Regions from separate parts of the Pseudoxanthomonas sp. 134C1 genome, predicted to be linked through region 2. Evidence: riboswitches for the same ligand, from Rfam matches in the RefSeq annotation. Region 2 holds a riboswitch; the other holds the start of a gene.

Region 1 (7,237 bases), on a different contig from region 2:
AGCGACCACTGGTAGTCGGCGCCCGGGCGGACATTGGGATACAGGTCCGGCACGGTCTCGATGTTGTGGTTGAACACGTCCGGCGGATTCACCGCCAGGATTTCCAGCGCCCGGTCCATCCGGCCCTTGCCGCGGAAGTCCGGGGTCAGGACCTCGATCCGGGTGCCGGGCGAATGTTCGCGGATGGCGGCGATGCAGTCGACGAAATGCTGGGCGCCGCCGTCGCGCAGATCATCGCGATCGACGCTGGTGACCACCACGTACTTCAGGCCCATGTCGGCGACGGTGTGGGCCAGGCTGAGCGGCTCGGAGGCGTCCGGCGGCTTGGGCCGGCCGTGGGCGACGTCGCAGAACGAGCAGCGCCGGGTGCAGACCTCGCCGAGGATCATGAAGGTAGCGGTGCCATGGCCGAAGCACTCGTGGATGTTCGGGCAGCTGGCCTCCTCGCACACCGTGACCAGGCGGTTCTCGCGCAATTTGGCTTTCAGCCGCGCGACCGAACCGTCGCTGGGGATGCGCACGCGGATCCAGGAGGGCTTGCGCAGCACGGGCGCATCGGCGAACTGCACCGGCGAACGCGAAATCTTGTCGCCACCCAATTGCTTGACGCCCGTTTCCAGCGGGGCGGAGGCAGTGGCGGGGGCGGTGGAAACGACCTGGAGGGGAATCTGGCGCGGGGAGGACTCGTTCATGGCGTGAATTCTACGCCTCCCCCACCCCACCAACAGCCGCCCCCACCGGAATCCAGCGTCACAAGGACACTCGCCCTTGCGAATCCCCAATCCCGAATCCCAAATCCCAAATCCCAAATCCCAAGCATAAAAAAAGCCCGCAATGGCTAGGCCAGTTGCGGGCTTGCTCCCTCCCCCACGTCGGGATGCGGGGCCATCGTGAAGGAGCGGTTACCGGGCTTGCACGCTGCACTGCAAAACAGAACCGGACAGTACATTTGGGCGTGGAACCCGCTTTTCGCCAAAAGCCTTGTGCCGCTTGAATGTTACCGATGCCAGACCAATTTCGGCTGCGATCCTGTAACCGCTTTCACGGTTCACGCGCCTGAAACCTGAATAGGGGCCAAACCGTTCAGCTGCGCAAAACGGCTTCAACGCAGCAGATCCGGCTGGCCCTGATACCACTCCCGGGCCTTCGCCAGGTGCCAGCGACGGGCATTGTCCTGCAATTCCAGCCCCGCGCTCAGCACGCCCCAGCGCGCGTACAGCTGGCCGTTGCGGCGCTGTCCCTGCAGGCGCAGCCGGGCCTGCAGGTCGAAACGGTCGTTGCTAGCCTTCACCCGGTCCAGCACCAGCACGTCGTCGCGCCACTGCACCCGGCCGTCGGCCCGGGCCTGGCCGGCGTCGACCAGCCGGTAGACCCATTTGGGGTAGTCCTTCTGGCGGGAGAACAGCGCCAGCAGGAAGCCAACGTCCTTCATCTGCACCGCCGCGCTGCCGCCGGCGCTGAGCGGGCGGTCCACGTCCAGGCGCGCGCGATCCAGCCGAAGCTTCGCCCACCAGCCGCTGCGCGCGTCGCCGCCGGGTTCGCGGAAGCCCAGATTGCGGAACTGCACGGTGCTGCCGTCGGCGACGAACGCGCGCCGCCTCAGATCCGCGCGGCGCAGCGCCAGGCCGATGTCCACATCGCCGCGCAGATCGATCCCGGCCAGGTGCATCCGCGCGTTGCGCCCGGTGATGCGCAGGCGACCGTGGCCGACATCACCGGCCGTATCCAGCGACAGATCGCCGCTGAGAAAACCGGCGCCGCCGTCGAAGCGCATCTGCCGGCGCGGCAGGTACGGGTTGTAGACGCGCAGATCCGGCACGTTGGCGTTGTCGAACACCACCCGTCCGCGCACGGTATTGCGCAAATCCTGCAGTTGGCCATCGGCATCGAGAAACAGGCGCAGGTTGCGGCCCTGCACATAGGGACGCTCGGGCGCGCGCACGGAAGCGACGTGGAATTGCTCCATCACCGCCTGCAGGCGCGGCACCAGTTCGCCTTTGGGGCCGGCGTCGAGGCGGATGTCGGCGTGGGCGCGGCCGCGGATGCGGTTGCCCATCACATCGGCGACCGCGTCCACCTCCGGCACGCCGATGCGGCTGCCGGCCGCCAGTTCTCCGTTCACCACCTGCACGTCGGCATCCACGTCGCCGGCGCCATCCAGGCGCAGCCACGGCGTCTGCGGAAACAGACTGGTGATCCAGTGCAGCGAGGAGAAGCGCCAACGCCCGATCACATGCCCGGAGGCACGTGGCAGCAGGGAAGGGAAATCGCCCAGCGGGATTTCACGCCCGCGCAGGCGCAGATCGGCGTCCACCGACATCCGTCCCCCGGCCAGCGGCGGCGCCTTCACCCGCAAGGCGATATCGCGTTGGCCCACCGCCAGCGCGATGCCCAGCGCATCGGCGCGGCTCGCGCCCGCGGCGTCGTGGCCACCCACCGGCATGCTCCATTGCAGGCGGCTGCCGGGCGTGAGCACGCCCCGGGAAAATCCGAGATCGATGTTGGCCTGGCCGCGCCCGGGCACCAGCGCCAGGGTGACGCCACCCGGCACCGGCGTCACGTCCAGGCCACTCGTGGTGCCACGCAGCTTCAGCCGCGCATCGGTCCTGAACAGTTTGCGCACGCCGGGGGCTTCCTCGCGCCGGTGCTTCGCGATCGCGAAGGTGGCCTCCAGTTCCGCGTCGCGCAGCACTTCCTCGCCGTCGCGCACCAGCCGCGCCTTGTGGAAACCCGCCTGCGAAGGCAGCAGCTCCATCGGCCCGCCCCGCAGTTGCTTGACGAAGCCGACGCTCGCGCTGCCTTGACCTTCCAGCCGCAGTCCATCGAACTCGCCGCGGGTCACGCTGTCGCTGGCGATGCGGTCGAAACGCAGCACCCAACCGCCGTCGGCGGGTGGCGGCACCGGCAACTCCTGTTCCGCGCGATGGACGCCGCCGGTCACGCCGTCGGCCTGCACCACCGGCACATGCAGTTCCCGCCGCAGCAGCGGCCACAGCGCGATCTCGCCCCGCACCGCGCGGGCCTGCGCCTGCCAGGCGATGCGTCGCACCTGCCCCTGCAACTTCACCTCGCGCAGGCTGACCTGGCCCGGCCACCAGCTGTGGCCGCCCGCCCAATGCATCTGGAACTTCTCCGGCTTGCGGTTGAGCGTGCGCTCGCCCCAGGCGGTGTTGATCCACAGATTGGCCGCGGCCAGGTACAGCGCATACATCGCCAGCAGGGCCAGGGCCAGCCGCAGCGACCAGCGGCGCGCGGCGTTTCCGCGGGAAGCATTCCCGTGATTCGACGTCCTGTTCATGCGCACAGCATGCCCGAACGCCCGGGCACGGAACATCGCACGCCGTGTATTCCCCGATGGTCCTGGCCCCCTGACCGGGCCCGCGGGCGATAATGCGCGCTTTCCGCTTTCTGGTTCCGCTCCCCGCATGTCCAGCGACCGTATCCGCCATCCGCGCCTGCGCGGGCTCGTTGTCTCCGCCGAAGCCGCCGCCGCGCACATCCAGCCCGGCGAGACCGTGGCCATGAGCGGATTCACCGGGTCGGGCTATCCCAAGGAGGTGCCGCTGGCGCTGGCGAGCCGGATCGATCGCTGGCACGCGGAAGGACGCGGTTTCCAGATCCGCCTGCTGACCGGCGCGTCGACCGCGCCGGAACTGGACGGCGCGCTGGCCAAGGTCGACGGCATCGCCCTGCGCCTGCCGTTCCAGAGCGATCCGGACACGCGCCAGCGCATCAACGCCGGCACGCTGGAATACATCGATGCCCACCTGAGTCATGTCGCCCAGCACACCTGGTTCGGTTTCTACGGGGCGGTCGATACCGCGGTGGTGGAGGTCTCGGCCATCCGCGAGGACGGCGCGCTGGTGCCATCCACATCACTGGGCAACAACAAGACCTGGCTGGACCTGGCCCGCAAGGTGATCGTGGAGGTCAATGACTGGCAGCCCGAAGGCCTGGACGGCATGCATGACATCTACTACGGCACCGCGTTGCCACCGCACCGCAAGCCGATTCCGCTGATCCATCCGGACGATCGCATCGGCGACACCGCGCTGCGCTGCGACCCGGACAAGATCGTCGCGGTGGTGCGTACGCATGGCCCGGATCGGAACAGCCCGTTCAACCCGGCCGACGCGACCAGCGAGCGGATCGCCGCGCATCTCATCGAGTTCCTGCAACACGAGGTGAAGCAGGGCCGGCTGCCACCCAACCTGCTCCCGCTGCAATCCGGCGTTGGCAACATTCCCAACGCCGTGCTGGCCGGCCTGTCGGCCAGCGGCTTCCGCGATCTGACCGCATTCACCGAAGTCATCCAGGACGGCATGCTGGACATGCTGCGCGACGGCGTCCTGCGCAGCGCCTCGTGCACCGGCTTCGCGCTGAGCCCCGAAGCGAACGAGGTGTTCAAGCAGAACATCGGTTTCTACCGCGATCGCATCGTCATGCGCACGCAGGAGATTTCCAACCATCCGGAACTGGTGCGCCGGCTCGGCTGCATCTGCATGAACGGGATGGTGGAAGCGGACCTGTACGGGAACGTCAATTCCACCCACATCATGGGCTCGCGCATCCAGAACGGCATCGGCGGTTCCGGCGACTTCGCCCGCAACGGCTACCTGTCGATCTTCCTCAGCCCCAGCACCGCCAAGGGCGGCGGCATTTCCTCGCTGGTGCCGATGGTCAGCCACGTGGACCACACCGAGCACGATGTCTCGATCATCGTCACCGAGCAGGGCCTGGCGGATCTGCGGGGACTCTCGCCCAAGCAGCGCGCGCGCGTGCTGATCGCGCAGTGCGCGCATCCGGACTACCGCGACCAGCTCACCGACTATTACGAGCGCGCCCTGCACGCCAGCTATGGCCGCCACACCCCGCACCTGTTACCCGAAGCGCTGTCATGGCACCAGCGATGGCTGGAGACGGGCAGCATGAAGGCCTGAGGGAAAATTCCCCTCGGTCCCCCTTCTTCGAAGGGGGAGGCAAAATCATCGTTGTCGAGGGAATCAGTCCCGCGCGGTTTCCGTCGCGTCGAACGCCACGCTGTACGCCACCGCGCCCCGCGGCCAGCTGCCGTCGAAGGTCAGCGCCATGAAGTACTCGGCCGGCGCGCCTTCGTAACGCAGGTCGGCATCGTTCGCGAAGCCGAAGCGCGCGTAGTAACCGGGATCGCCCAGCACCACACAGCCACTAGCGCCGGCCTGGCGCAGCCGGGCCAGGCCGGCCTCGATGAGCGCGGCGCCCACGCCGGCGCCCTGCCTGTCCGGCGCCACCGCCACCGGTCCCAGGCCATACCAGCCCGAAGCGCCGTCTGCGATGCCCACCGGCGAGAACGCCACGTGGCCGATCACCCGACCCTCCTGTTCCGCCAGCAGCGACAAGGTCAGTTCGCCGCGCGCGCGCAAGGCATCGACGATCGCCGCCTCGGTGCCGCTGGCGTGTTCGGCGCCCGTGAACGCCTCCGTGATCAGAAGGCGGATGGCGGGCGGGTCGACGGGGGTTTCGGAGCGCAGTGCGTAGGCGATCATGGCGACGGGTGGGCAAACGGAGCCGGCATTTTCACATCCGGCTCTGCTAAAGTGCGCCCCGGACGCAGGAGAGCGGAGCCGCACGGCTCCCGCCGAAGGCGCAGGCTCCCATAATCGCTCAGGCCCGGTTGCCGTCAGCAACCATCCACTGCGTCCACTAACGCCGATCTGGAGAGAGGTCTTCGATGACCCGCCGAAGGGGCAAGCGGCCCACGCCGCCGAACTCTCAGGCAAAAGGACAGCGGGAGCGGCACCGGATTCCGGTCATGAACTGAGCGTTCCAGCCCACGCGCCTGCGCGCGTGGACCGCGTGCGCGCACGTCGTGCCGGCTCCCGCCACCTCCCGCCGGAACCTTTCCATGCTGCTCTCCCTGATCTACCTCATCGCCATCACCGCCGAAGCCATGACCGGCGCGCTGTCCGCCGGCCGCCGGCGGATGGATCTGTTCGGCGTCGTCATCATCGCCTCGGTCACCGCGCTCGGCGGCGGTTCGCTGCGCGACATCGTGCTGGGCCACTACCCGCTGGGCTGGGTGAAGCACCCCGAGTACCTGGGCTACACCATCGGCGCGGCCATCGTCGCCACCTTCGTCGCACGCTGGATGCACCATCTGCGCCAGGCGTTCCTGTGGCTGGATGCGTTGGGCCTGGTCGCCTTCACCTTGATCGGCTGCGCGATCGCGCGCGAGGCCGGGCATGCACCGATCATCGTGGTGATCGCCGGCATGCTCACCGGCACCTTCGGCGGCGTGCTGCGTGACGTGCTGTGCAATGAGATCCCGCTGGTGTTCCAGAAGGAACTGTATGCCAGCGTGTCTTTGCTGACCGGCGGGGCCTATCTGATCCTGTTGCACGCCGGGGTGAACGAATCCACCGCCACGCTGGGCTGCCTGGGCGGTGGCTTCCTGCTGCGGCTGATGGCGATCCGCTACAACTGGGACGTGCCGAAGTTCGTCTACCGCGATGAAATTCACTAGGCGACGCGGTTCGCGCCGCGCAGGAGCGGCCCCGGGCAGCGCGCCGGCGATCCCGGGAGAGGGGAGCGGATCACCCGCGCGCCGGAGCCACTCCTGCGGCCCCTCATCCTTCCGTCTAGGCCGCCTGTGACACGTTGCGTTCGCGACGGCGGCGCACGGCGGCCGCGAGGCGCTCCAGCACGGCGACCGAACTGTCCCAACCGATGCAGCCATCGGTGATGCTCTGCCCGTAAGCCAGCGTCTGGCCGGACACCAGGTCCTGGCGACCGGCGACCAGATGGCTTTCGATCATCGCGCCGATGATGCGGGTCTCGCCGGCTTCGATCTGCGCGGCGATGTCGTCGATGACCGCCGGCTGGTTCTCCGGGTTCTTGAGGCTGTTGGCGTGACTGGCGTCGATCATCAGGCGCGGTGCCAGGCCCGCCTTCGCCAGTACCTGGCTGGCCGCCTCGACGCTGTCCGCGTCGTAGTTCGGCGCCTTGCCACCGCGCAGGATCACGTGGCAATCCGGGTTGCCGGTGGTGGCGGCGATGGCCGAACGGCCTTCCTTGGTGACGGCCAGGAAATGGTGCGGATGCGAGGCCGCGTTGACCGCGTCGGCGGCGATCTTCACGTTGCCGTCGGTGCCGTTCTTGAAGCCGACCGGACACGACAGGCCGGAGGCGAGTTCACGATGGATCTGGCTCTCGGTGGTGCGTGCGCCGATCGCGCCCCAGGCCACCAGATCGGCGATGT
Region 2 (7,237 bases):
AGAATCCGGAAAATCGCTTTCCATCAGCGTCATGCGGGTGATGCCTTCGGGAATCGTCGCTTCGATGTACGGGCTGACATCGTCGCCCGCGCTGAAGCGCCCAAGGGAAATGGATTGTCCGGCGATGACGGCGTACAGGTCGTCGGCGCCGGTGATGTCGTCGGTGGCGTGGCAGGCGATGCGGGTGAAGGTGATGAAAGACGGGAGCATGCGAATCCTCCGTGAGATGTGTCCTTTCCTGTGAGGCGTGGCCCGGCAAGACACCGGTTCGCTCATGGACGCTCGATGTCATTCACGCGCGCCACCGCGGGAAACGGTCACGCGCACATGGGGGATTCGCGTGGCAACCGACGAACGGCAATGAAGGCGCGGCCATGTCTTCACGGCGGTTTGCCGCGGATTTAACCCGCCCGGTACCAGCGTTGGCGCGGGCAGGTTGAAGCGACACGGTTTCGACAGGCCCGGCAATGCCGAGGAGACGAGCGTCATGCATTACAAACATCTGCGCTTCGGCCAGGGTTTCCGCACCGCGTTCGCGGTGCGTGAGGCGCAGGCGGCGGAAATGGTCATCGCGCCGGGCGAGGCGGAAGGCGGGCCGGACAATCGGCATCGTGGTGCGGATCAGTGGCTGTACGTGGTCTCCGGTACGGGTGTGGCGATCATCGAGGGCGAGCGGCAGACGCTGCGCGCGGGCAGTCTGCTGGTGATCGAACACGGCGAGCGCCATGAAATCCGCAACACCGGCCGCGGCTTCCTGAAAACGCTCAACCTCTACTATCCGCCCGCTTACGATCAGGACGAGGAGACCTTGCCGGCGGGTGAGGGGTGATCCTTCGCAGGCTGAATACGGCGACGCTCCGGTTCAGCCCGGGCTTCACGCGGCCCAACGGTGGATGACCCGGGCGCGGCCGTCCTCCATCGCGCTGTCCGATCCGGATCGCCTGCCGCGTGAGGGAAACCAACGACGCGGAGAGGGGGCTTTGCGGCGGTGAACCCCTCATGTCGGAAGTCGATTGCATGCTGTTGTCAGAAACCCAGATCCACACCCATCTGCGCCGCCTGGAGGCCACCGATGCGCGCGCCATCGGCCAGCTGGAGGCCCTGACCGTCTGGATGGCGGCGCTGGTGCAGACCCACCCGGAAGGCGAGCGGCTGCGCGCGGTCGCGCACAAGCTGTCCCTGCGCGGTCCGTTCCAGGCGATGGCCGGCTACCAGGAGGAAGCGGCCGCTTACGACGCCACCTTCTGCCAGTTGATGGCGCTGAGCGATGGAACCCGTCCGGCGATTCCCGTGCCTGCCACGCCGCCGCCACGCGTTTGATGCGGGACTGGGATAGAGTCCGTCCTCCCGTCCCGTCTCTTTCGCCCATGTCCGAAGTTTCGCTGGTACCGATGAGCGAGCGTGCGTTCCGCACGTTCCTGCATGCCGCAGTGGAAAATTACGCGGAGGAGAATGTGTCTGCCGGACGCTGGCCCGCCGAAGGCGCGCGGGAGCGTTCGCAGGAAGCCTTCGCGCAATTGCTGCCGCAGGGAGCGGCCACGCCGGATCATCATCTGTTCGAGATCGTTGCCGGCGAGGAAGGTACGGTCGGATCGCTGTGGTACGGCGTGTACACCGAAGGCGAGCAACGCCAGGTGCACGTCTATGACGTGCTCGTGCATCCCGCGCATCGCCGTCGTGGCCATGCCGCCGCCGCGTTCAAGGCGATGGAGACGCAGGTGCGCGCGCAGGGCATCGATCGGATTGGCCTGCACGTGTTTGCCCACAACGCGGGGGCGCAGGCGTTGTATGCGCGGCTGGGGTACCTGACGGTGAGTCATAACCTCATCAAGCAGCTTTAGGGGTTGCTTTCATCCGCCCTTTGAGCAGCTTCCCCCGGCTGGGGCGGAGAGGAACTCGCCCTCATTCCTTCTTCGGAGGCGAGCATACGAACTTGCCCCCATCCGCCCTTCGGGCACCTTCCCCCGCAAGCGGGGGAAGGGACGCGTTGCGGGGACTGGCGAGTACTCTCCAAAAAAAAGCCCCGCATCGCGGGGCTTTTTTTCTTACATCACGTTCGGCTCGCTGAAGGCTTCCGGCTCGCCGGCGAAGGCTTCCACCGGGATGCAGCTGCAGAACACGTTCTTGTCGCCGTGCACGTTGTCCACGCGCGCGACCGGCGGCCAGTACTTCTGCAGTTTCAGGCTGGGCAGCGGGAACGCGGCCAGTTCACGCGGGTAGGCGTGGGTCCATTCGCTGGCGCTGACCTGGGTGGCGGTGTGCGGGGCGTGCTTGAGCGGGTTGTCCTCGCGATCCAGGCGGCCGTCCTCGACCGCGCGGATTTCCTCGCGGATCTGGATCATCGCGTCGATGAAGCGATCCAGTTCGTGCTGCGATTCGCTCTCGGTCGGCTCGACCATCAGCGTGCCGGCCACCGGGAAGCTCAGGGTGGGGGCGTGGAAGCCGAAGTCGATCAGGCGCTTGGCGACGTCCTCGGCGCTGATGCCGGTGGCGTCCTTGAGCGGGCGCAGATCCAGGATGCACTCGTGCGCGACCAGGCCGTTGCGGCCGGTGTAGAGGGTCTCGTAGTGCGGGGCCAGGCGCTTGGCGACATAGTTGGCGTTGAGCAGCGCCACCTGGGTGGCCTTGCGCAGGCCGGCCGAGCCCATCAGGGTGATGTACATCCAGCTGATCGGCAGGATGCTGGCGCTGCCGAAGCTGGCCGCCGACACCATGCCCACGTCGCCTTCGCCGCCCAGCGTGCGCGGCAGGAACGGCGCCAGGTGCGACTTGACCGCGCACGGGCCCACACCCGGGCCGCCGCCGCCATGCGGAATGCAGAAGGTCTTGTGCAGGTTGAGGTGGGAGACGTCCGAACCCCACTTGCCCGGCTTGGCCACGCCGACCAGTGCATTCATGTTGGCGCCGTCGGTGTACACCTGTCCGCCGTGCTGGTGGATGATGTTGCAGATCTCCACCACGTCCTCTTCGAACACGCCGTGGGTGGAAGGGTAGGTCATCATGATCGCGGCCAGGCGATCGCTGTACTTCTCGGCGGCGCGGCGGATGTCCTCGACATCGACGTTGCCGTTGCTGTCGCACTTGGTGACCACGACCTGCATGCCGCACATCTGCGCGCTGGCCGGGTTGGTGCCGTGCGCGGATTCGGGGATCAGGCAGATGTCGCGCCTGGCTTCGCCACGCGAGCGGTGATAGGCGCGGATGGCCAGCAGGCCGGCGTATTCACCCTGCGCGCCGGAGTTCGGCTGCAGGCTGACCGAGTCATAGCCGGTGCATTCGACCAGCATGGCTTCCAGGCCGTCGATCAGTTCCTTGTAGCCCTGGGCCTGATCGGCCGGGGCCAGCGGATGGAGGTTGCCGAATTCCGGCCAGGTCACCGGGATCATCTCGGCGGTGGCGTTGAGCTTCATGGTGCAGCTGCCCAGCGGGATCATGGTGCGATCCATCGCCAGATCCTTGTCCGCCAGCGCACGCATGTAGCGCAGCAGCTCGTGTTCGCTGTGGTGGGTGTTGAACACCGGGTGGGTCAGGAACGGGCTGGTGCGGCGCAGGGCTTCCGGGATCAGCGACGGCGCGCCGGCGTCCAGCGCGTCGATGGCGGGCAGGGCGGCACCGGGCTTGGCGAACACGCCCCACAGTGCCTCGACGTCGGCGCGGGTGGTGGTTTCGTCCAGCGAGATGCACAGCGAACCGTTGCCGCGCACGCGCAGGTTGATGCGGGCCTGCTTCGCGCGGGCCAGGATCGCCTCGCTGTCGCCGCCGGCATCCACGCACAGGGTGTCGAACGCGCTGGCGTGCACGGTGGCGTGACCGAGCGCGCGCAGGCCTTCGGCGAGGATGGCGGTCAGGCGGGCGACCCGGCTGGCGATGCGGGTCAGGCCTTCCGGACCGTGGTAGACCGCGTACATCGAGGCCATCACCGCCAGCAGCACCTGCGCGGTGCAGATGTTGGAGGTGGCCTTCTCGCGGCGGATGTGCTGCTCGCGGGTCTGCAGGGTCAGGCGGTAGGCGGGATTGCCGGCGGCATCCACCGACACGCCGATCAGGCGGCCCGGCATGGACCGCTTGTAGGCGTCGCGGCAGGCCATGAAGGCCGCGTGCGGGCCACCGAAGCCGAACGGCACGCCGAAGCGCTGGGTGTTGCCGACCACGATGTCGGCGCCCATCTCGCCCGGCGTCTTGAGCAGGGTCAGCGCCAGCAGATCGGTGGCCATGACGAACAGCGCCTGGTGGCCGTGGATGATCTCCGCATCGCGGCCCCATTCCTCCAGCCAGCCGCTGGACGCGGGGTACTGCACCAGCACGCCGAAGTAGTCGCCGGCGGCGAGCTTTTCATGGAACGCGTCGGTGGAACGGACGATCTCCACGGTCAGGCCCAGCGGTTCGGCGCGGGTCTGCAGGACTTCGATCGTCTGCGGATGGGTGTCGCCGGCGACCAGGAACACATTGGACTTCGACTTGGCCGAACGCTTGGCCAGGGTCATCGCCTCGGCGGCGGCGGTGGCTTCGTCCAGCAGCGACGCGCTGGCGATTTCCATGCCGGTCAGGTCGGTGATCATGGTCTGGAAGTTGATCAGCGCTTCCATGCGGCCCTGCGAGATTTCCGCCTGGTACGGGGTATAGGCGGTGTACCAGGCCGGGTTCTCCAGGATGTTGCGCAGGATCACCTTGGGGGTGTGGGTGCCGTAGTAGCCCTGGCCGATGAAGCTCCTGAACACCTGGTTCCTGTCGGCGACGGCGCGGATCTTGGCCAGCGCCTCTTCCTCGGTCATCGCTTCGGGCAGGGCCAGCGGCGCGGCGGACTTGATGTTGGCCGGCACGATGGCGTTGGTCATCGCCTCCAGCGAGTCGTGGCCGACCACGCGCAGCATGTGCGCGATTTCGGCGTCGTTGGGACCGATGTGGCGGGCGATGAAAGCGTCGTGGTGCTCGAGATCGCGAAGCGAGGACGGAGTCTGGGACATGGGCAGGGGCATCCGGAAAAGGCATGAAGCCGGGCGTGCGAAGTGCGCACGTGGGTGCCCCTCTGTCCTTTTGCCTGAGAGTTTGGAAGCGCCGCGGACGAGGTCGCGGTGAGTGCTTCGTGCCCCTTCGGCGCCGGCGCGTGGCCGATCTCTCCAGAGTGTTTGCAGCGGGGGTGGTATCGGGCCTGAGCGATTACGGGCGTTTGCGCCTTCGGCAGCGGGTTTCCCCGCTTCTCCCACCTGGGTCTTGCGGCGCGGATTATAGCCTGCGGCCGCCCGCACCGTCCCGGTTGGCCTTACCATGTCCGGCCCCCCGCGCCGGCCATCCCTGTTCATGAATGCGCCCCCCTTCCGACTCCTGCGCCTGGACCACGTGGTCCTGCGTGTCCGCGACCTGGCGGCCATGCGCGCCTTCTATTGCGGGGTGCTGGGCTGCGCGGTGGAGCGGGACCGGCCGGAGCTGGGCCTGCTGCAACTGCGGGCCGGCGAATCGCTGATAGATCTGATCCCGGTGGACGGCAAGCTGGGCCGGCTGGGCGGGGCGGGGCCGGGGACCGAAGGCCACAATGTGGACCACCTCTGCCTGCGGGTGGAACCGTTCGATCGCGAGGCGCTGGCGGCGTACCTGGAAGCGGCCGGGGCGACCCTGGGCGAGTTCGGCGAGCGTTACGGCGCCGACGGCATGGGCCCGTCCCAGTATCTGCGGGATCCGGAAGGCAACACGGTCGAGCTGAAGGGCCCGCCGACGTCGCCGCCGGTTGACCCTCGGGCCGCCGGGAGCGCGCCATGACCGCTGGCGTCCGCAAGCTGCCGTCCAACCGCCGCCTGGCCCTGCTGCTGGGCGGGCTGGCGATGTTCGGCCCGTTCTCGATCGATACCGTCTTCCCCGCGTTCAACGCGATGGGCGCGCAGCTGGGCGCGGACAAACTGGCGATGCAGCAGGTCATCAGCGTGTACCTGCTGACCTATGCGCTGATGAGCCTGGTGCACGGTCCGCTGTCGGATGCGTTCGGCCGGCGCAAGGTGATCCTGGGCGGACTGTTCCTGTTCCTGCTGGCGTCGATTGGCTGCGCGCTGTCGCGCGACATGACCACGCTGCTGCTGTTCCGCGCCTTGCAGGGTTTCTCGGCCGGTGTGGGTTTCATCGTCGGCCGCGCGGTGATCCGCGACGTGTTGCACGGCGACGACGCGCAGCGGCTGATGAGCCAGGTGTCGATGATCTTCGGCATCGCCCCGGCGATCGCGCCGATCATCGGCGGCTGGATCCTGGGCTGGAGCGCGTGGCCGGTGATCTTCTGGTTCCTGGCCGGTTTCTCGCTGCTGCTGCTGTTGACGGTCGGCGCGTGGTTGCCGGAGACCCATCCGCCGGAGGTGCGGGTGAAGGTCTCGCCCAGACACCTGCTGCGCGACTATTTCGCCATCGCGCTGAATCCGCGTTTCCAGCGGTTGGCGCTGGCCGGCTCGATGAGCTTCGGCGGCATCTTCCTGTACATCGCCTCGGCGCCGATCTTCGTGATGGATCGGCTGGGCCTGAACGAACAGCAGTTCGCCTGGCTGTTCCTGCCCACCATCGGCGGCATGACCTTGGGCGCATTCGTGTCCGGGCGCGCGGCCGGCCGCATCAGCGGCACCCGGCTGACCCGCATCGGTTTCGCCTGCATGGGCGTGTCGACGGTCGCCAACATCGCCTACAACGCGTGGGTGGGGGATGCGATCACCATCCCGTGGGCGGTGTTGCCGATGTGTCTGTCGGCGTTCGGCGTGGCGCTGATCTTCCCGATTCTCACCCTGGCCATCCTCGACATGTATCCGCGCCAGCGCGGCGCGGCGTCGTCGTTGCAGGCCTTCAGCAACCTGCTGCTCAACACGATCATCGCCGGCGTGATTTCGGCGTTGTTGAGCCGGCATGGGTTGTGGCTGGCGCTGGGCGCGGGCGTGCTCACGCTGGGCGGATGGGCGATGTGGCGCTGGGAGGCGCACGTGAGCCGTCGCGCCGAAGCCTGCCCGAAGGAACCCGCCGCGCTGGAACCCACCGATCAAATCTGAGCTTCAATCAAGGAATCCCCGATGTCCACGAATTCAAAGGCCCGCCGCGACGCGAAGAAGCGCAAGGTGATCAAGGCGCGCAACCTGGCCCGCGCCAACGCCCCTGCGATCGAGCCGCACGCCGAGCTGCGCAATCCGCAGGGTGACCTGCTGGCCGGCATCGTGCGCCAGGCCGGCGTGTGGGTGCTGGGCATGGACGGCCGCATCGCCGGCAGTTCCGACAGCGC

The links. A riboswitch is a leader RNA that binds a small molecule or an ion and turns the genes downstream of it on or off. The one in region 2 is predicted to bind glycine.
Region 1: it holds a riboswitch for glycine, as region 2 does, so the genes downstream of both, AC3DEZ_RS15055 (trimeric intracellular cation channel family protein) here and gcvP (aminomethyl-transferring glycine dehydrogenase) in region 2, are expected to answer to the same signal.

Annotation. Positions count from the first base shown of each region.
Region 1 is NZ_JBYMTH010000008.1:109,666-116,902, reverse strand. Features, by position in the region: gene lipA (lipoyl synthase) at 1-692, opposite strand, end outside; gene AC3DEZ_RS15070 (AsmA family protein) at 1,103-3,298, opposite strand; gene scpC (succinyl-CoA:acetate CoA-transferase ScpC) at 3,426-4,940, shown strand; gene AC3DEZ_RS15060 (GNAT family N-acetyltransferase) at 5,004-5,525, opposite strand; glycine riboswitch at 5,581-5,673, shown strand; glycine riboswitch at 5,684-5,775, shown strand; gene AC3DEZ_RS15055 (trimeric intracellular cation channel family protein) at 5,885-6,502, shown strand; gene AC3DEZ_RS15050 (3-deoxy-7-phosphoheptulonate synthase) at 6,618-7,237, opposite strand, start outside.
Region 2 is NZ_JBYMTH010000003.1:346,160-353,396, reverse strand. Features, by position in the region: gene AC3DEZ_RS08810 (hypothetical protein) at 1-210, opposite strand, end outside; gene AC3DEZ_RS08805 (cupin domain-containing protein) at 488-829, shown strand; gene AC3DEZ_RS08800 (hypothetical protein) at 1,018-1,320, shown strand; gene AC3DEZ_RS08795 (GNAT family N-acetyltransferase) at 1,368-1,841, shown strand; gene gcvP (aminomethyl-transferring glycine dehydrogenase) at 2,046-4,964, opposite strand; glycine riboswitch at 5,017-5,131, opposite strand; gene AC3DEZ_RS08785 (VOC family protein) at 5,299-5,754, shown strand; gene AC3DEZ_RS08780 (multidrug effflux MFS transporter) at 5,751-7,010, shown strand; gene AC3DEZ_RS08775 (hypothetical protein) at 7,032-7,237, shown strand, end outside.